Regions from separate parts of the Streptomyces sp. SS7 genome, predicted to be linked through region 3. Evidence: riboswitches for the same ligand, from Rfam matches in the RefSeq annotation. Region 3 holds a riboswitch; each other region holds the start of a gene.

What was found. A riboswitch is a leader RNA that binds a small molecule or an ion and turns the genes downstream of it on or off. The one in region 3 is predicted to bind cyclic di-AMP.
Region 1: another riboswitch for cyclic di-AMP. It lies ahead of U5640_RS10015 (M23 family metallopeptidase); the one in region 3 lies ahead of U5640_RS27125 (transglycosylase family protein).
Region 2: another riboswitch for cyclic di-AMP. It lies ahead of U5640_RS38610 (C40 family peptidase); the one in region 3 lies ahead of U5640_RS27125 (transglycosylase family protein).

Annotation. Positions count from the first base shown of each region.
Region 1 covers NZ_CP141223.1:2,231,934-2,237,728, forward strand. The annotation lists gene U5640_RS10000 (GNAT family N-acetyltransferase) at 1-682, opposite strand, end outside; gene U5640_RS10005 (HPr family phosphocarrier protein) at 876-1,157, shown strand; gene U5640_RS10010 (GntR family transcriptional regulator) at 1,336-2,031, opposite strand; gene U5640_RS10015 (M23 family metallopeptidase) at 2,232-2,975, opposite strand; cyclic di-AMP (ydaO/yuaA leader) riboswitch at 2,990-3,184, opposite strand; gene U5640_RS10020 (pitrilysin family protein) at 3,378-4,766, opposite strand; gene U5640_RS10025 (pitrilysin family protein) at 4,763-5,795, opposite strand, start outside.
Region 2 covers NZ_CP141223.1:8,398,226-8,404,020, reverse strand. The annotation lists gene U5640_RS38620 (ATP-dependent Clp protease proteolytic subunit) at 47-673, shown strand; gene U5640_RS38615 (hypothetical protein) at 680-985, shown strand; cyclic di-AMP (ydaO/yuaA leader) riboswitch at 1,334-1,536, shown strand; gene U5640_RS38610 (C40 family peptidase) at 1,540-2,013, shown strand; gene U5640_RS38605 (ATP-binding protein) at 2,066-2,548, opposite strand; gene U5640_RS38600 (helix-turn-helix transcriptional regulator) at 2,762-3,622, shown strand; gene U5640_RS38595 (DUF397 domain-containing protein) at 3,632-3,877, shown strand; gene U5640_RS38590 (8-amino-7-oxononanoate synthase) at 3,941-5,068, opposite strand; gene bioB (biotin synthase BioB) at 5,217-5,795, shown strand, end outside.
Region 3 covers NZ_CP141223.1:5,846,201-5,851,995, forward strand. The annotation lists gene U5640_RS27120 (transglycosylase family protein) at 1-858, shown strand, start outside; cyclic di-AMP (ydaO/yuaA leader) riboswitch at 1,064-1,233, shown strand; gene U5640_RS27125 (transglycosylase family protein) at 1,237-1,953, shown strand; gene eno (phosphopyruvate hydratase) at 2,289-3,578, shown strand; gene U5640_RS27135 (septum formation initiator family protein) at 3,702-4,178, shown strand; gene U5640_RS27140 (DUF501 domain-containing protein) at 4,205-4,732, shown strand; gene U5640_RS27145 (Ppx/GppA phosphatase family protein) at 4,858-5,795, shown strand, end outside.

The DNA of each region.
Region 1 (5,795 bases), 3.6 Mb from region 3:
CGACGCCGCCGGGGGCACGTCCGGTGCCGAACACGGCGACCGAGCCGGGTGCCAGCAGCCGTCGTACGGAGTGGGACTCGGCGCGCTGCTCCCGCGCGCGCTGCACGGCCAGGGACCGCGCGGTGGGTTCGAGGTCCAGCTCCAGGCGGACGACGCCGTCCTCGAAACTGCGCTGCTGGGTGTAGCCGGCGTCCGTGAACACCTTGATCATCTTGGTGTTGGCGGGCAGTACCTCGGCGGCGAACCGGCGGATGTCGCGCTCGCGCGCGACGGCCGCGATGTGTTCGAGGAGGGCGGAGGCGACGCCGCGCCCCTGGTGGGCGTCCTGGACCAGGAAGGCGACCTCGGCCTCGTCGGCGGGTGCGGAGGCGGGCATGCCGTCGGCACCAATGCGGTCATAGCGTACGGTGGCGATGAACTCGCCGCCGACCGTGGCCGCGAGTCCCACCCTGTCCACAAAGTCGTGGTGCGTGAAGCGGTGGACGTCCTTCGCGGACAGTCGCGGGTAGGGCGCGAAGAAGCGGTAGTACTTCGACTCGTCCGAGACCTGCTCGTAGAAGCTGACCAGGCGCTCGGCGTCATCGACGGTGATGGGGCGGATGCGCGCGGTGCCGCCGTCGCGCAGCACCACGTCGGCTTCCCAGTGGGCGGGGTACTCGTGCCGGTCCGAGGCGCTCTGCATGGGGCCCAGAGTACGGCTCGCGTACGACAACGGCGCGGGGCAGTCTGTGGAGGACGGGGGCCGGATCGAGGCCGCGATCCGGTGACCGCCCGAGGGACGGGACGTTCGACCCGTTCCTCACCGGCTTCACGTGTGGAACACTGGTCTAGACAACACCGGTCTAGACAACCTGAGAACCGAAGGGCAGCAACACATGGCTGAGCGCCGCGTCAACGTCGGCTGGGCCGAGGGCCTCCACGCCCGCCCCGCTTCCATCTTCGTCCGAGCCGCCACGGCCGCAGGCGTCCCGGTGACGATCGCCAAGGCCGACGGCAACCCCGTCAACGCGGCCTCCATGCTGGCCGTCCTCGGCCTCGGCGCGAAGGGTGGCGAGGAGATCGTCCTCGCCTCCGACGCCGAGGGCGCGGACGTCGCGCTGGACCGGCTGGCCAAGCTGGTCGCCGAGGGTCTCGAGGAACTCCCCGAGACCGTCTGACGCACCCGCCGGGCCGTGTCACCTTCGAAGGTGACACGGCCCGGCTTTTTTTTGCACAAACGGAAACCCGGCCCCGGGCACACCGAAAGCGCGCCTTCGAGAATTCCCGGGCGCGCATGAAAAGGGCAGCGGAAATACTCCTCCGCTGAATATCCCTTCTTTGTATACGGCCCCCGTGTTAATGCCGCAGCCCCGTCATGTTTACGGGAGGTTGCGAAGTCCTCACACGGTCGGCGCGGTCCCCGCCGCCGGCGAAACGCAGGCGGTGCACGGCCGTGGCGCGCTCGGTGTGCAGGGCCGTGACCGTCCGCGCGCGCTCCTGGTCGCCGCGCGCCACCGCGTCCACGATCGCGCCGTGCTCGGCCCAGGACTCCACCGGGTCGGCCGGCGCCTCCACCGCGTACATCCAGGCGATCTTGTGGCGGAGCTGGGTGAGCACCGAGGTCAGGGCATGGCTTCCGGAGGCCTGGGCGAGCGTCTCGTGGAACCAGCCGCCCAGCGAGCGCAGATCCTCGCTGTTGCCCCTGCGGGCCCGCTCCTGGCCCAGCCGGACGAGCCCGCGCAGCACCTTCAGATGCGCCTCCGTGCGGCGCTGGGCGGCCCGGGCGGCCCCCAGCGGCTCCAGGAGCATGCGCATCTCCAGCAGGTCGGCCGCCTCCTGCTCGGTCGGCTCCGCGACGCACGCGCCCGCGTGCCGCCGGGTGACGACGAAGCCCTCGGCCTCCAGGGTGCGCAGCGCCTCCCGGACGGGGACGCGGGAGACGCCGTAGCGGCGGGCGAGGAGTTCCTCGGTGAGACGGCTGCCGCGCTCGTAGACACCCGCGACGATGTCGTCCCGGATGGCCGTGCACACCGAGTGCGCCGGAATACGCATGACAGCCTCCGTCTTAATCCCCGTGAAACGTCGCCGAGCTCCGCCGATTGACGTGTGTTCCGTGACTCTATTGCAATCAGCGGCAATTTCCGAAGGCGGACCGGAATCCAGGGATATTTTTTGGACAGCGGGGTGGCGAAAACGGCGAAAGCCCCGGCCGCTGGGGCCGGGGCTCTGGGACGCGGTGTCGCCGGGTGGCGTCAGACGTTGACGCCGTGCTGGCGGAGGTAGGCGACCGGGTCGATGTCGGAGCCGTACTCCGCCGTCGTCCGGGCCTCGAAGTGCAGGTGCGGGCCGGTGACGTTGCCGGTCGCGCCGGACAGGCCGATCTGCTGCCCGGGGGTGACCTGCTGGCCGACCGAGACCCCGATGGAGGACAGGTGCGCGTACTGGGTGTACGTGCCGTCGTTCATCCGGATGACGACGTTGTTGCCGTAGGACCCGCCCCAGCCCGCCTCGACGACGGTGCCGAGGCCGACCGCGTGCACGGGGGTGCCGCTGGCGGCGTGGAAGTCGATGCCGGTGTGGCTGCCGGAGGACCACAGGGAGCTGCTCGCGTGGTAGCCGGTGGAGACGTAGGACCCGGTGATCGGCAGCACGAAGGCGTTCAGGCGCTTGCGCTCGGCCTCACGGGCGGCACGCACGCGTGCCTCGCGCTCCTCGGCGGCCTTTTTGGCGGCGGCCTTGCGCGCGGCCTCCTCGAAGGCGGCCTTCTTCTGCAGGGCGACCTGGTCGTCGACCTGCTCGGCGACGGCCTCGCCGGCGGTGACGACCGGGATCAGGCCGGTCTGCTCGGGGGTCGGCTCCGCGGCGAAGGCCGGGCTGGAGGCGACGGTGGCCATGACACCGGTGGTGGTCAGCGCCGCGAATCCCGCCGCGCGGGCGGTGGTGCGCTGCATCCGGCTGGGCCGGCGGTGCTTCCCGGTGGTGCAGGTATACGCCATGAAGGGCGAGCGGTCCTTTCCTTCCCTCTCGCCTACCGGGTTAGCTGACGGGTTCGGAGCAGGAAGGTCTCCTACGGACCCCCTCGCTCACGCGCGGGCGTCCGATTCACCCCAGGGACTGGGCCCCTCCAGCCCCGAAGGCGGCGACAGGAGGGCGGGTCCCCGGCTCCCCTGGCTCGCGCCGTACGGGGACTCGGCGATGACTGTCCGGTGCCGCGGATGCGGCGCGGTGCCTGACGGACAGCCGGGCCGACGCTATGCGGGACCGTTATCAATCCTCAAACGGATCACGGTTTTTGTAGCGCACGCCACAGCACAGACACACAACCTCCGCATCAATTCGGACATCTTGCGGCCCCGGGACGACGCCCCGGGGCCGCAGTACGTCCGCCTCTGCCGCGTCTACTCGGCGGGGACGACGGTGACTTCGCCGATCCCGAGCGCCTCGACGGGCTCCTTGATCTGCGCGGCGTCACCGACGAGGACGGTCACCAGACGGTCCACCGGGAAGGCGCTCACGGCCGCGGCGGTGGCCTCGACCGTGCCGGTCGCGGCGAGCTGACGGTAGAGCGTGGCCTGGTAGTCGTCGGGCAGGAACTGCTCGACCTGGTCGGCCAGCGTGCTCGCGACGGCCGCCGCGGTCTCGTACTTCAGCGGCGCCACGCCCACCAGGTTCTGCACGGCGACATCGCGCTCGGCGTCCGTCAGGCCCTCCGCCGCGAGGGTGCGCAGCACCTTCCACAGGTCGTCCAGCGCGGGACCGGTGTTCGGCGTGTCGACGGAACCGCTGATGGCGAGCATCGCGGCGCCCGAGCCGTCCGGGGCGGAGCGCAGGACCTGCCCGAAGGCACGCACGCCGTACGTGTAGCCCTTCTCCTCGCGCAGGACGCGGTCGAGGCGGGAGGTGAGGGTGCCGCCGAGGCAGTAGGTGCCGAGGACCTGGGCGGCCCACACGCGTGCGTGCCGGTCGGGGCCGACGCGGCCGATGAGCAGCTGCGTCTGGACGGCGCCGGGGCGGTCCACGATGACGACGCGGCCGGTGTCGTCGGCGGTCACCGGCGGGACGGGCCGCTGCTGGGCCGGGGAGCCCGTCCAGGCGCCCAGGGTCTCGCCGAGGAGCGCGGCGAGGTCGATGTCCGTGAGGTCGCCGACCACCACGGCGGTGGACGTGGCCGGCCGGACATGGCGCTCGTAGAAGGCCCGTACGGCGGCGGAGTCGATCTTCTCGACGGTCTCCGCGGTGCCCTGGCGCGGCCGCGACATGCGCACGGTCGCCGGGAACAGCTCCTTGGAGAGCTCCTTGGCGGCGCGGCGGGAGGGGTTGGCCAGCTCGTGCGGGATCTCGTCGAGCCGGTTGTGGACGAGACGCTCCACCTCGCTGTCGGCGAAGGCGGGGGCGCGCAGGGCGTCGGCGAGCAGGCCGAGCGCCTTGGGCAGCCGGGAGGCGGGCACCTCCAGGCTGATCCGGACGCCGGGGTGGTCGGCGTGGGCGTCGAGGGTGGCGCCGCAGCGCTCCAGCTCGGCGGCGAACTCCTCGGCGGAGTGCTTGTCGGTGCCCTCGGTGAACGCGCGCGCCATGATCGTGGCGACGCCGTCCAGGCCGGACGGCTCGGCGTCCAGGGGCGCGTCGAGGAGGACCTCGACGGCGACGACCTGCTGGCCGGGGCGGTGGCAGTGCAGGACGGTCAGGCCGTTGTCCAGCGTGCCGCGCTCGGGCGCCGGGAACGCCCACGGCCTGGCCTCGCCCGCCCGGGGCTGGGGGTGGAAGTCCATCGTGGCGAGCTCCGTCACTGGGCCGCCTCCTCGTTCTCGTCCTGGTCGGCGGGGGCTTCGGGGGCGGTCGGCTCGTAGACGAGGACCGCGCGGTTGTCGGGGCGCAGGCGGGCCTGGGCGACCTCCTGCACCTCCTCGGGGGTGATGTCCAGGACGCGCTGGACGGCGGTGAGGGCGAGCTGCGGGTCGCCGAACAGGACCGCGAACCGGCACAGTTCGTCCGCGCGGCCGGCGACGGTGCCGAGCCGGTCGAGCCACTCGCGCTCCAACTGGGCCTGGGCGCGCTCCATCTCCTCGGCCGTGGGGCCCTCCTCGGCGAACCGGGCGAGCTCCTCGTCGATGGCGGTCTCGATGACGGGCACCTCGACGTCCCCAGAGGTCTTCACGTCCAGCCAGCCCAGGGAGGGCGCTCCGGCGAGCCGCAGCAGCCCGAAGCCGGCCGCGACGGCCGTACGGTCGCGGCGCACCAGCCGGTTGTACAGGCGGGAGGACTCGCCGCCGCCCAGGACCGTGAGCGCCAGGTCTGCCGCATCGCACGCGCGCGTGCCGTCCTGCGGCAGACGATAGGCGGCCATCAGCGCGCGGGCCGGGACCTCCTCCTCGACGAGCTCGCGCAGCTGCTCGCCGATCACGTCGGGCAGGGTGCCGTCCCGCGGCTCCGGCTTGCCGTCGTGGGAGGGGATGGAGCCGAAGTACTTCTCGATCCACGCGAGCGTCTGCTCGGGGTCGATGTCGCCGACGACCGACAGGACGGCGTTGTTGGGCGCGTAGTAGGTGCGGAAGAACGCGCGCGCGTCCTCCAGCGTCGCCGCGTCCAGGTCGGCCATCGAGCCGATCGGCGTGTGGTGGTAGGGGTGGCCGTCCGGGTAGGCGAGGGCGGTCAGCTTCTCGAAGGCGGTGCCGTACGGCACGTTGTCGTAGCGCTGGCGGCGTTCGTTCTTGACGACGTCGCGCTGGTTCTCCATGGACTCGTCGTCCAGGGCGGCGAGGAGGGAGCCCATGCGGTCGGCCTCCAGCCAGAGGGCGAGCTCCAGCTGGTGGGTGGGC
Region 2 (5,795 bases), 2.6 Mb from region 3:
CTGTACATTTCTTACAGATGCGCCAGACGCCGAGGAGGGGCTCCCGATGACCCGACCGTCCGCCCGTTACGTCCTGCCCGAGTTCACCGAACGCACCAGCCAGGGGCACCGCACGATGGATCCGTACGCGAAGCTGCTGGAGGAGCGGATCGTCCTCCTCGGCACCCCGATCGACGACATCGCGGCGAACGACGTGATGGCCCAGCTCATGTACCTGGAGCACAAGGACCCGGACCGGGACATCGCGCTGTACATCAACTCCCCCGGCGGCTCGTTCAGCGCGATGACCGCGATCTATGACACCGTCCGGTACATCACCTGCGACGTGGCGACGACCTGCCTGGGCCAGGCCGGCTCCTCGGCGGCGGTGCTGCTGGCGGCGGGCGCACCGGGCAAGCGGTTCGCGCTGCCGGGCGCCCGGGTGGTGATCCGGCAGCCCGCGCTGCCCGAGCCCGTAGAAGGCCGGGCCGACGACCTGGCGATCCAGGCCCGGGAGCTCGCGCGCACCCGGGACCTGCTGGAGGAGATGCTGGTACGGCACACCGGACGCCGCCCCGAACAGGTGACCGAGGACATCGAGCGGGACCTGATCCTGACCGCACCTCAGGCCGAGGAGTACGGACTGGTGGACGGCGTCGTCCCCAGCCGGCGCGACGTCTCCGGGGCGAGGTGAGCCGGGATGGTTCCCGACCTGCCGCCCCTGCCGGCGCTCACCCGCGCCGAGGGCGAGCTGATCGACCGTTATCTGGACGTGGTGGATCTGCTCGGACGGATCAATCCCGCGCACGACGGGGACACCTACCGGGGCCTGCGTGCCGCCCAGGCGCTGGTGACTCGGGCGGCGGAGCTGCGCGACGCGCTGACGCTGATGCACCAGCGGGGCGAGAGCGAGCTGCACGCGCCGACGCTCGCGCGGGCGCTGCGCGTCCTGGACGGGGAGCGCCGTACCGCGCGCGTCACGGTTCCCCCGCTCTCCGACAGTTGACGCACACCCGTCCGGCTCCGAGCGTCGCCGTGATGACCGCGACGTCCGGGCCGGACGTGAAACGGACCAGTCGGGTTACCCCCGTTCGGCGTAGCGGCGACTCCTCTTGCGGACGAGCGCACTGCACCGAAGGCGCCGTTTCCCGAGGCACCACAAGGGGTAGCGGCGCAGGTCGGGAGGGCTTTTGCGGTCTTGACACCTGATAACCCATCAGGTGTTCACCCGAACAGGTGAATGGTGAGTAACCCCACAAATAGCCGCTTCCATTGGGTATTTCGGTCAACGGTGAGTCAAGATCCGTGTCTGACGACAAGTCCCCGCCACAAGCGGCGGGGCGGTCCGGGCGGACGCCGAGTCCTGCCGCTGCCCGGATTGACCCGTCGACAGGAGTGCATCGGCAGGAGTGGAGGACCCAAGCACGACGGGTAGCCGGAACGGTCACGCCATGACCGCGCCGAGCAGCCCTTGGGGTGAAGCCGCGTGAGCGGCCGGGCACCTTTGTCAGCCCGAATCCGACAGGTCATCCTTCACAGGCGGTTGACGAAGGGTTGCGCATGACTGCGCTCAATCGTGTCCCGTCGCTCATGGCCCGGGCCGGTACGGCCTCGGCGTTCGCCATCGCCGCCGTGGGCGGCTCGATCGTGATTCCCGGGGTGGCCGCCGACGCGGCCGCCGCCACGCCGGCGGCGAAGGCGCTCCAGGTCGCAGCGTCCAAGAAGGGTGCACCGTACAAGTACGGGGCGGCCGGACCCAAGAGGTTCGACTGCTCAGGTCTCACGATGTACTCGTTCAAGAAGGCGGGCAAGACCCTGCCGCGCACGGCTGCGCAGCAGTACAACAAGACGCGCCACATCTCGGCCTCCAGCCGCAAGGCCGGGGACCTGGTGTTCTTCCACTCGGGGTCGAACGTGTACCACGTCGGGATCTACGCCGGGCACGGCAAGATCTGGCACTCGCCGAAGACCGGCAGCTGGGTCAAGCTGGAGAAGATCTGGACCAAGAGCGTCTGGTACGGCCGGGTCCGCTAGGGCCTGTCCGAGCACCGCTCCCCGGGGTGGCGTCGGTGCCCCTGACGCGCCTTCACCGCCCCGGGAGCTCGCCCGGCAGCACCGCCGCCGCGGCGCCCGCCACCGGCTCCGCCGTCGGGACGGTCCACGGCAGCTCGACCGTGACCGTCTTGCCGCCCTCCCGGGTGGGGCGCACCCTGAGCCTGCCGCCCCGTTCGGCGGTCAGCCAGCGAATGATCACCATGCCTCGGCCGTTGTCCTGCTGGACGGCGGCCGGCAGTCGTCTGGGGAAGCGCGGATGGCTGTCGGTGACGCCGATGCACAGGCGCTCGTCGCGGTCGAGCACCAGGTCCACCGTGAAGGTGGGGGACTGGCCGAAGGTGTGCTGCACCGCGTTGGTGGCGAGTTCGGAGACGATCAGCCGGATGGCGTCGGCCGCCTCCGTGTCCGCCGGCAGCCCCCATGCGTCGAGCGTGCCGGCCACGAAGCCGCGGGCCGTGGAGACCGAGGCGGCTTCGCTCGGCAGAGTGACGGATGCTTCCAGATGGTCTGCCATGGCGACCTCGTCCCTTTCCCACGGGACCGGAGTCCGACACGCTGCGGATGGTTCGAGTACGGTCCCGGACTGGTGCTACTTCGCCAGACTGCCATCAGCACGCCCGTCACGGGTGGCGATCCACCAAGATATGCATATATCTGTCGCCCGATGCGGTGAACCCTGCCACGGCAGAGCGTTTTGGGGCGGCCCCTGAGGAGTAAGGAGGAGCCCGTGCAACACGGTCCCGCGGTGCGCCGCCGGAAGCTGGGCGCCGAACTGCGCAGTCTGCGCGCCCGGGCCGGGCTCACGAGCGGCGAGGCGGCCCGGCTCGTCGGCTGGCACCAGTCCAAGGTGAGCCGTATCGAGACCGGCACCAGCGGTACGAAACCGGCCGATGTGCGGTTACTCCTCGACGTCTACGGCGTGACCGATCCGCGGCTGCGGGAGCTGATGACGGCGTTGGCCGGGTCGGAGGAGAGCGGCGGCCGTGACCACTGGTGGCACGCCTACCGCGGGGTGCTGCCGGCCGCCTACCGGGACTTCATCAGCCTGGAGTCGCAGGCCGGCGCGATGCGCACGCTGGAGACGACGGTGGTTCCCGGGCTGCTCCAGACGGCCGAGTACGCCCGTGCGGTGACCCGGGCGGCGGTGGAGGGCGCCGACGAGGACCAGCTGGACACGCTGGTGGAGGTGCGGCTCGCCCGCCAGGACGTGCTGCGCAGACAACCCCCGCTGCGGCTGAGCGCGGTGCTGGACGAGGCGGTGCTGCGGCGGGAGGTGGGCGGCCCCGAGGTGATGGAGCGCCAGCTCGTCCGGCTGATGGAGGCGGCGCGACTCCCCCACGTGCGTTTGCAGGTTCTGCCGTTTGCGGCCGGTGCCCATATCGGGGTCACCGGGCCTTTCGTTATCTTCTCCTTTTCGAGCGCCCCTGATCTGGATGTGGTTGTTCTCGACCACTTGACGAGTAGCCTCTACCTCGAACGGAAAGAAGACCTCGAGGCCTACACCGAGGCCTTCAACGCCCTTCGGGCACATGCCCTTTCGCCCGGGGAATCACTGGAATACATCGCCGCGACAGCTGACGGCGCGTAGGGAGGCACCATGACTGCTCTGCCTCGGAACGTACCTCGGACGGTACCCAGCAGCACCGACCCCCACGCTCTCCCCCAGGTGCGGTGGCTGCGCAGCAGCTACAGCACGGGGGCGAACAACTGCGTGGAGACGGCCCGGCCGGCCCTCGGGCCCTTCGCCGGGCTGCTCGCCGTACGCGACTCCAAGGATCCGGCGGGTCCCGCCCTGCTCTTCTCCCCCGAGAGCTGGTCGGGTTTCACCGCCGCGTTCCACTGATCACCGATCCACTGATCACCGTCATCCGTCAGCAGGGGCGCCCCACGGCCGTGTCACGCCGACTCATGGTCGTGTCTCCCCGATGACCCGTACAGCGCGATCCAGCTCGGCCCCGGAGAGGTCGGCGCGGGCGGTCAGCCTCAGACGTGAGACGCCGTCGGGCACGGAGGGAGGACGGAAGCAGCCCACGGCGAGGCCCGCCGACCGGCAGTCCGCCGCCCACTGCAGGGCCTCCTCCGGGGAGGGCGCACGCACGGAGACGACCGCGGCGTCCGGACGCACCGCTTCCAGGCCCGCGGCCGTCAGCCGCCCGTGCAGTTCCGCAGCCACCGCACGCGCGCGTGCCGCCCGCTCGGGCTCCCGGCGCAGCAGCCGGAGCGCCGCGAGGGCGGCGCCCGCCGCCGCGGGGGCGAGGCCCGTGTCGAAGATGAAGGTGCGGGCCGAGTTGACCAGGTGGTCGATCACCCGCGCGGGCCCCAGCACCGCCCCGCCCTGGCTGCCGAGGGACTTCGACAGCGTGACCGTGACGACCACGTCCTCGGCGCCGGCCAGCCCGACCGCGTCCGGGGCGCCCCGCCCGCCGTTCCCGAGGACGCCGAGGCCGTGCGCGTCGTCCACCACCAGCCCGGCGCCGTGCTTCCGGCAGACGGCCGCGAGTGCGGCCAGCGGGGCCGCGTCCCCGTCGACCGAGAAGACCGTGTCCGAGACGGCCACCGCCGGGCCGTCGTGGGTGCCGAGCGCCTTGTGGACGGCGTCGGGATCCGCGTGCGCCACCACCTGGGTGGTGCCCCGGGCCAGCCGGCAGCCGTCGATCAGCGAGGCGTGGTTGCCCGCGTCGGAGACGATCAGCGAGCCGTGCGGGGCCAGCGCGGTGACCGCGGCGAGGTTCGCGGCGTACCCGGAGGAGAAGACGAGCGCCGCCTCGAAGCCGCAGAACTCCGCCAGCTCCCGCTCCAGCTCGGTGTGCAGCTCGGTGGTGCCGGTGACCAGCCGGGAGCCGGTCGAGCCGCCGCCCCAGGTCCGCGCGGCCGCCGCGGCGCCCTCGGTGACCTCCGGGTGCCGGGACAGGCCCAGGTAGTCGTTGCTCGCGAGGTCGAGCAGCGGCGAGTCGGCCGGACGGGGCCGCAGCGTCCGGACCAGTCCGGCCCGGCGGCGCGCCCGCGCCTGTTCGTCGATCCAGCCGAACGCCATGGCTCCTCCGGGGCTTTTGTAGGTAGCGGACAGACCCTAGCGTCACGGGCCGCTACCCACGGTGTGGCAATACCCACACGTCGATCCGGGTGTGTTGTGTGATCCCTACCTTGGCCCGGGGCGGTCCCGTAGGACAGGATCGGCTCTCATGGACCTGCTGAACACGCTGGTGGACAAGGGGCTTCGGCGCGAGCTGCCGACCCGCGAGGAAGCGCTGGCCGTCCTCGCCACTTCCGACGACGACGTGCTGGACGTGGTGGCCGCGGCCGGGAAGGTGCGCCGGCACTGGTTCGGCCGGCGGGTGAAACTCAACTACCTGGTCAACCTCAAGTCGGGCCTGTGCCCCGAGGACTGCTCGTACTGCTCCCAGCGCCTCGGCTCCCGGACGGGGATCCTCAAGTACACCTGGCTCAAGCCCGACGAGGCCTCCAAGGCCGCCGCGGCCGGGCTCGCGGGCGGGGCCAAGCGGGTCTGCCTGGTGGCGTCCGGGCGCGGTCCGACCGACCGTGACGTGGACCGGGTCTCCGAGACCATCAAGGCGATCAAGGACCAGAACGAGGGCGTCGAGGTGTGCGCCTGTCTCGGGCTGCTCTCCGACGGCCAGGCCGAGCGGCTGCGCGAGGCGGGCGCGGACGCCTACAACCACAACCTCAACACCTCCGAGGCGACGTACGGGGACATCACCACCACCCACACGTACGCCGACCGGGTGGACACCGTCTCCAAG
Region 3 (5,795 bases):
GACGGCACGGTGTGGGACAAGGTGGCGCAGTGCGAGACCGGCGGGTCCTGGAGCGCCGACAAGGGTGGCGGCGAGTACGGCGGCCTGAGCCTCTCCCAGGAGGACTGGGAGACGTACGGCGGCCTCGACTACGCCACCCGCCCCGATCTGGCCAGCCGCAACCAGCAGATAGCCGTGGCCCAGCAGATCCTCGCCAAGGAGGGCGTCGGCGCCTGGGACACCTGCGGGCTGACGTCCGGGCTCACGCAGGTGAACGGCGCGGCGGACGGCGTGGACACCGGAGTGGCGGGTGACGAGTCCGACTCGCCCGTGTCATCCGGATTGTCCGACCTGTCCAAGGGGGCGTCCGGTTCCACCGACTCCGACGGTTCCGCCGACTCCGGTGCCGACACCTCCACCCCGTCGGCCGATCCGTCCGCTTCGGCCTCGGAATCCCCTTCGTCCGCCTCCTCCTCGGGGGCGAACGACTCGGGCAAGTCCGACACTTCGGGTAAGTCCAAAGAGGGCGCACAGGAATCCGAGGGCCCGTCCACGATCGCACCGGAAGTGGACAACTCGGACAATGCGGTCCAGGATGCCGGTACTTGGAGCCTGGTCGACACCAGCTCCCTCGGCTCCGGCCGGCATCGCGGTGCCACCGCCGACGAGGCCGCCGCGGACGGCACCTCGACCGCCAGTGCCGGCCGGCATGCCGCCTCCACCTACACGGTCCGCGAGGGCGACACCCTCGCCTCCATCGCCGACTCCCTTGGGATCGACGGCGGATGGCGCGCCCTTTACGCCGAGAACAAGGACCGCATCGGCGCCGACCCCAGCGCCATCATGCCCGGTCAGACCCTCGACACAGTGGTGCAATAGGGGCGGAACGCCCTTAAAAGCACCGGGAGTTCACGTCCCGCTTCGCGGCGATTGTCCGGTTTGGTGAAAGTGTGGGATGAGTCTCAGAAGTCGTGATCGTCTTTGAAATTCCCGGGATGGGGTGTCTACGGTCAGGACCGCTCGGCAATCCGGGCCCCGGCCGCCGCAACGCCGAATCCTGCCAGTGGCAGCCCGGGAACAGTCGTCGCGTCAAGCGCCGTAGGCAGGAGCGGGGGACCCAAGGTAAGTGCCGGGCCCGGCGGTTGACCGCCGGAACCGGCTCGGGGTGAAGCCGCGCACCACGAGGTGCGCGGCCGGGCAACTCAACCGGCCCGAACCCGACAGCTCACCTCGCAGGCGTCGGTGAGGGGATGAACCATGCTGTTTTCCGGCAAGGGCAAGCACCGTCGTCCGTCCAAGGCCACCCGGGTCGCCGCTCTCGCGGGCGTCACCGGTGTCGCCATCGCCGCCCCGCTGATGGCGGCCGGCAACGCCTCCGCCGCCACCGCCTCCGAGTGGGACGCGGTCGCCCAGTGCGAGTCGGGCGGCAACTGGTCCATCAACACCGGCAACGGGTACTACGGCGGCCTGCAGTTCTCGGCCTCCACCTGGGCCGCGTACGGCGGCACCGCCTACGCCGCGCGCGCCGACCTGGCCAGCAAGGAGCAGCAGATCACCATCGCCGAGAAGGTCCTCGCGGGCCAGGGCAAGGGTGCCTGGCCGGTCTGCGGCACCGGTCTGTCCAGCACGCCGTACGGCGGCGGTGCCGGCTCCACCGGCTCCGGCAGCACCGGCTCCTCGTCGAGCTCCAGCGGCTCCAGCGGCTCCAGCAGCTCCGCCACCCGCTCCACCGAGCAGCAGACCGCCTCCCGCTCCTCCGAGCGCCCGGCCGCCTCCAGGACGGTCACCACCCCGACCGGCAAGAAGGTCAAGAAGGGTGACGGCGAGTACAAGGTCGTCAAGGGCGACTCCCTCAGCTCGATCGCCGAGAAGCACAAGGTCAAGGGCGGCTGGCAGAAGCTGTTCCAGCTCAACAAGGACATCGTCGAGGACGCGGACCTCATCTACCCGGGCCAGCAGCTGCACCTGAAGTGACACAGCCGCTCCCGTGCGGGGCCACGGGCCGCTCACATGAAGGCCCCGCACTCTGAGGACTCGTGAGGGTCACCCCCCGTCCCCACGGGCTCCCCGCTCCGGTGCGCATTCCCCCGACGCACCGGAGCGGGGTTTTCTTTGCCCAGGTGTTCGCCTCTGCGCCACCCGCTCTTTGTTCCGATGGGGAACAATGTGTACGGTCAGTTTGTCCACGGGGCGGTCGGTCGGCTGCCGCAGGCCCCGGGGCGGTTAGGCTCTAGGCGCAAGGCCCACCACAGGCCGCAAGGCCCCTGTGCCCCGCACAACCAGCGTCACATCCCAAGAAGGAGATGCTCGTGCCGTCCATCGACGTCGTCGTAGCCCGGGAAATCCTGGACTCCCGAGGCAACCCCACGGTCGAGGTCGAGGTCGGCCTCGACGACGGCAGCACGGGTCGTGCCGCCGTCCCGTCCGGCGCCTCCACCGGTGCCTTCGAGGCCATCGAGCTCCGTGACGGCGACCCCAACCGCTACCACGGCAAGGGTGTCGAGAAGGCCGTCCTCGCCGTCATCGAGCAGATCGGCCCGGAGCTCGTCGGCTACGACGCCACCGAGCAGCGCCTGATCGACCAGGCCATGTTCGACCTGGACGCCACCGACAACAAGGGCTCCCTCGGCGCCAACGCCATCCTCGGCGTCTCCCTCGCCGTCGCCCACGCCGCCTCCGAGGCCAGCGACCTCCCGCTCTTCCGCTACCTGGGCGGCCCCAACGCGCACCTGCTGCCGGTGCCGATGATGAACATCCTGAACGGCGGCTCGCACGCCGACTCCAACGTGGACATCCAGGAGTTCATGATCGCCCCGATCGGCGCGGAGTCCTTCTCCGAGGCCCTGCGCTGGGGCACCGAGGTCTACCACACCCTCAAGAAGGTCCTGAAGTCGAAGGGGCTGTCCACCGGCCTCGGCGACGAGGGCGGCTTCGCCCCGAACCTCGGCTCCAACCGTGAGGCCCTCGACCTCATCCTCGAGGCCATCAAGGAAGCCGGTTACCTCCCGGGCGAGCAGATCGCCCTCGCCCTCGACGTCGCCGCCTCCGAGTTCTACAAGGACGGCAAGTACCTCTTCGAGGGCAAGGACCGCTCCGCCGCCGAGATGACGGAGTACTACGAGGAGCTCGTCGCGGCCTACCCGCTCGTCTCCATCGAGGACCCGCTGTTCGAGGACGACTGGGCCGGCTGGAAGGTCATCACCGACCGCATCGGCGACAAGGTGCAGCTGGTCGGCGACGACCTGTTCGTCACCAACCCCGAGCGCCTCGCCCGCGGCATCGAGGAGGGCACCGCCAACGCCCTGCTCGTCAAGGTGAACCAGATCGGCTCGCTCACCGAGACCCTGGACGCCGTCGAGCTGGCCCAGCGCAACGGCTTCAAGTGCATGATGTCCCACCGCTCCGGCGAGACCGAGGACGTCACCATCGCCGACCTGGCCGTCGCCACCAACTGCGGCCAGATCAAGACCGGCGCCCCGGCCCGCTCCGAGCGCGTCGCCAAGTACAACCAGCTGCTGCGCATCGAGGAGATCCTCGACGACGCCGCGGTGTACGCCGGCCGCTCGGCCTTCCCGCGGTTCCGCTCCGCGAACCAGTAGCAGAGCCAGTAGGCAGAGCCGGCAGGCAGAGCCGGCGACAGCCAGTCGTACGTACGTCCCCGTACTCGGTCCCGTACCGTGTGCGGGGACGTACGCGCGTGTGAAAGGGGAGGCGCGAAGCCGATGGCCGCGAAGGACCGGGACCGTTTCTCCACCGCGACGAGACTGCGGGTGCTCGGCGAGCAGACCGCGGCCCGCGTCTACCGCTCCCAGACCAAGCGCCAGGCCCGCCGCTCCCGTCTGACCGGCCGCGCCGCGCTGCTCGCGCTGGTCCTGTGCACCCTGATCGTCGCTCTCGCCTACCCGATGCGGCAGTACGTCTCGCAGCGCGCGGACATCGCCGACCTGGAGCGGGAGAAGGCCGAGGCCACCCGGCGGGTGGAACAACTGCGCGACCTCAAGGCACGCTGGCAGGACGACGCGTACGCCGAGCAGCAGATCCGGGAGCGCCTGCACTATGTGATGCCGGGGGAGACCGGCTTCATCGTGATCGACCCCGACGCGGTCAAGAAGGCCCGCGCCGACCTCGGGGCGGCCGACCGCCCCTGGTACTCCAACGTCTGGGACGGGGTCGACAAGTCCGACGCCTCCGACCAGTGAACCGACAGAGAGACAGTCCTCCAAGCATGGAAACGCCCCCGCCGACCACCCCGCGCACCGAGCCCACCGACGCCGACGTCGAGGCCTTCAAGCAGCAGCTCGGCCGCCCGCCGCGCGGACTGCGCGCGATCGCGCACCGCTGCCCGTGCGGTCAGCCGGACGTCGTCGAGACGGCGCCCCGGCTGCCCGACGGCACCCCCTTCCCGACGCTGTACTACCTGACGTGCCCCAAGGCGAACTCCGCGATCGGCACGCTCGAGGCCAACGGCGTGATGAAGGAGATGACGGAGCGGCTGCAGAGCGACCCGGAGCTCGCGGCCGCCTACCGCGCCGCCCACGAGGACTACGTCCGGCGCCGGGACGAGATCGAGGAGCTGACGGGCTTTCCGAGCGCGGGCGGCATGCCGGACCGGGTGAAGTGCCTGCACGTGCTCGTGGCGCACTCCCTGGCGGCGGGCCCGGGGGTGAACCCGCTCGGCGACGAGGCGCTCGCGATGCTGCCGCAGTGGTGGGCCAAGGGGACGTGCGTGACGCGGGCCGCCGCCGAGGAGTGACCGCCTCCTCGGCCCCGTCTCCGGGGGCCGCCGCCCCCGGGCCCCCGCTTCGGACCTGAACCGGCCTCGTCCCCGAGCGCCGGACGGGCTGATCTCTGCTTGCGTACGTCTGGAAAGGCCACCCCATGACCCGTGTCGCCGCCATCGACTGCGGTACGAACTCCATCCGCCTCCTCGTCGCCGACGCCGACCCGGAGACGGGCGAACTGGTCGACCTCGACCGCCGTATGACGATCGTCCGCCTCGGCCAGGGCGTCGACCGCACCGGCCGGCTGGCGCCCGAGGCGCTGGAGCGGACCTTCGCCGCGTGCCGGGAGTACGCGGCGGTGATCAAGGAGCTGGGCGCGCAGCGGCTGCGGTTCGTCGCCACCTCCGCCTCACGGGACGCCGAGAACCGCGACGAGTTCGTCCGGGGCGTGCTGGACATCCTGGGCGTCGAGCCCGAGGTCATCACGGGCGAGCAGGAGGCCGAGTTCTCCTTCACGGGCGCCACGAAGGAGCTCAAGGGCCGTACGGACCTCACCCGCCCCTATCTGGTGGTGGACATCGGCGGCGGCTCCACGGAGTTCGTGGTCGGCGAGGAGCACGTACGGGCGGCCCGCTCGGTGGACGTCGGCTGTGTGCGGATGACCGAGCGGCACCTGGTGGTGGACGGCGAGGTCACCGACCCGCCGAGCGCGGAGCAGATCGCCGCGATGCGCGCCGACATCGAGGCGGCCCTGGACCTCGCCGAGGAGACGGTCCCGCTGCGCGAGGCGCACACGCTGGTGGGCCTCGCGGGCTCCGTGACGACCGTCTCGGCGATCGCGCAGGAGCTGCCCGCCTACGACTCGGTGGCCATCCACCACTCGCGGGTCTCCCACGCCGGGGTCCGGGAGATCACCGAGTGGCTGCTGCGCTCCACCCACGCCGAGCGCGCGGCGATCGGCGCGATGCACCCGGGCCGGGTGGACGTGATCGCGGCGGGTGCCCTCGTGCTGCTGTCGATCATGGAAAGGATCGGCGCGCGGGAGGTCGTGGTGAGCGAGCACGACATCCTCGACGGGATTGCTTGGAGTTGCGC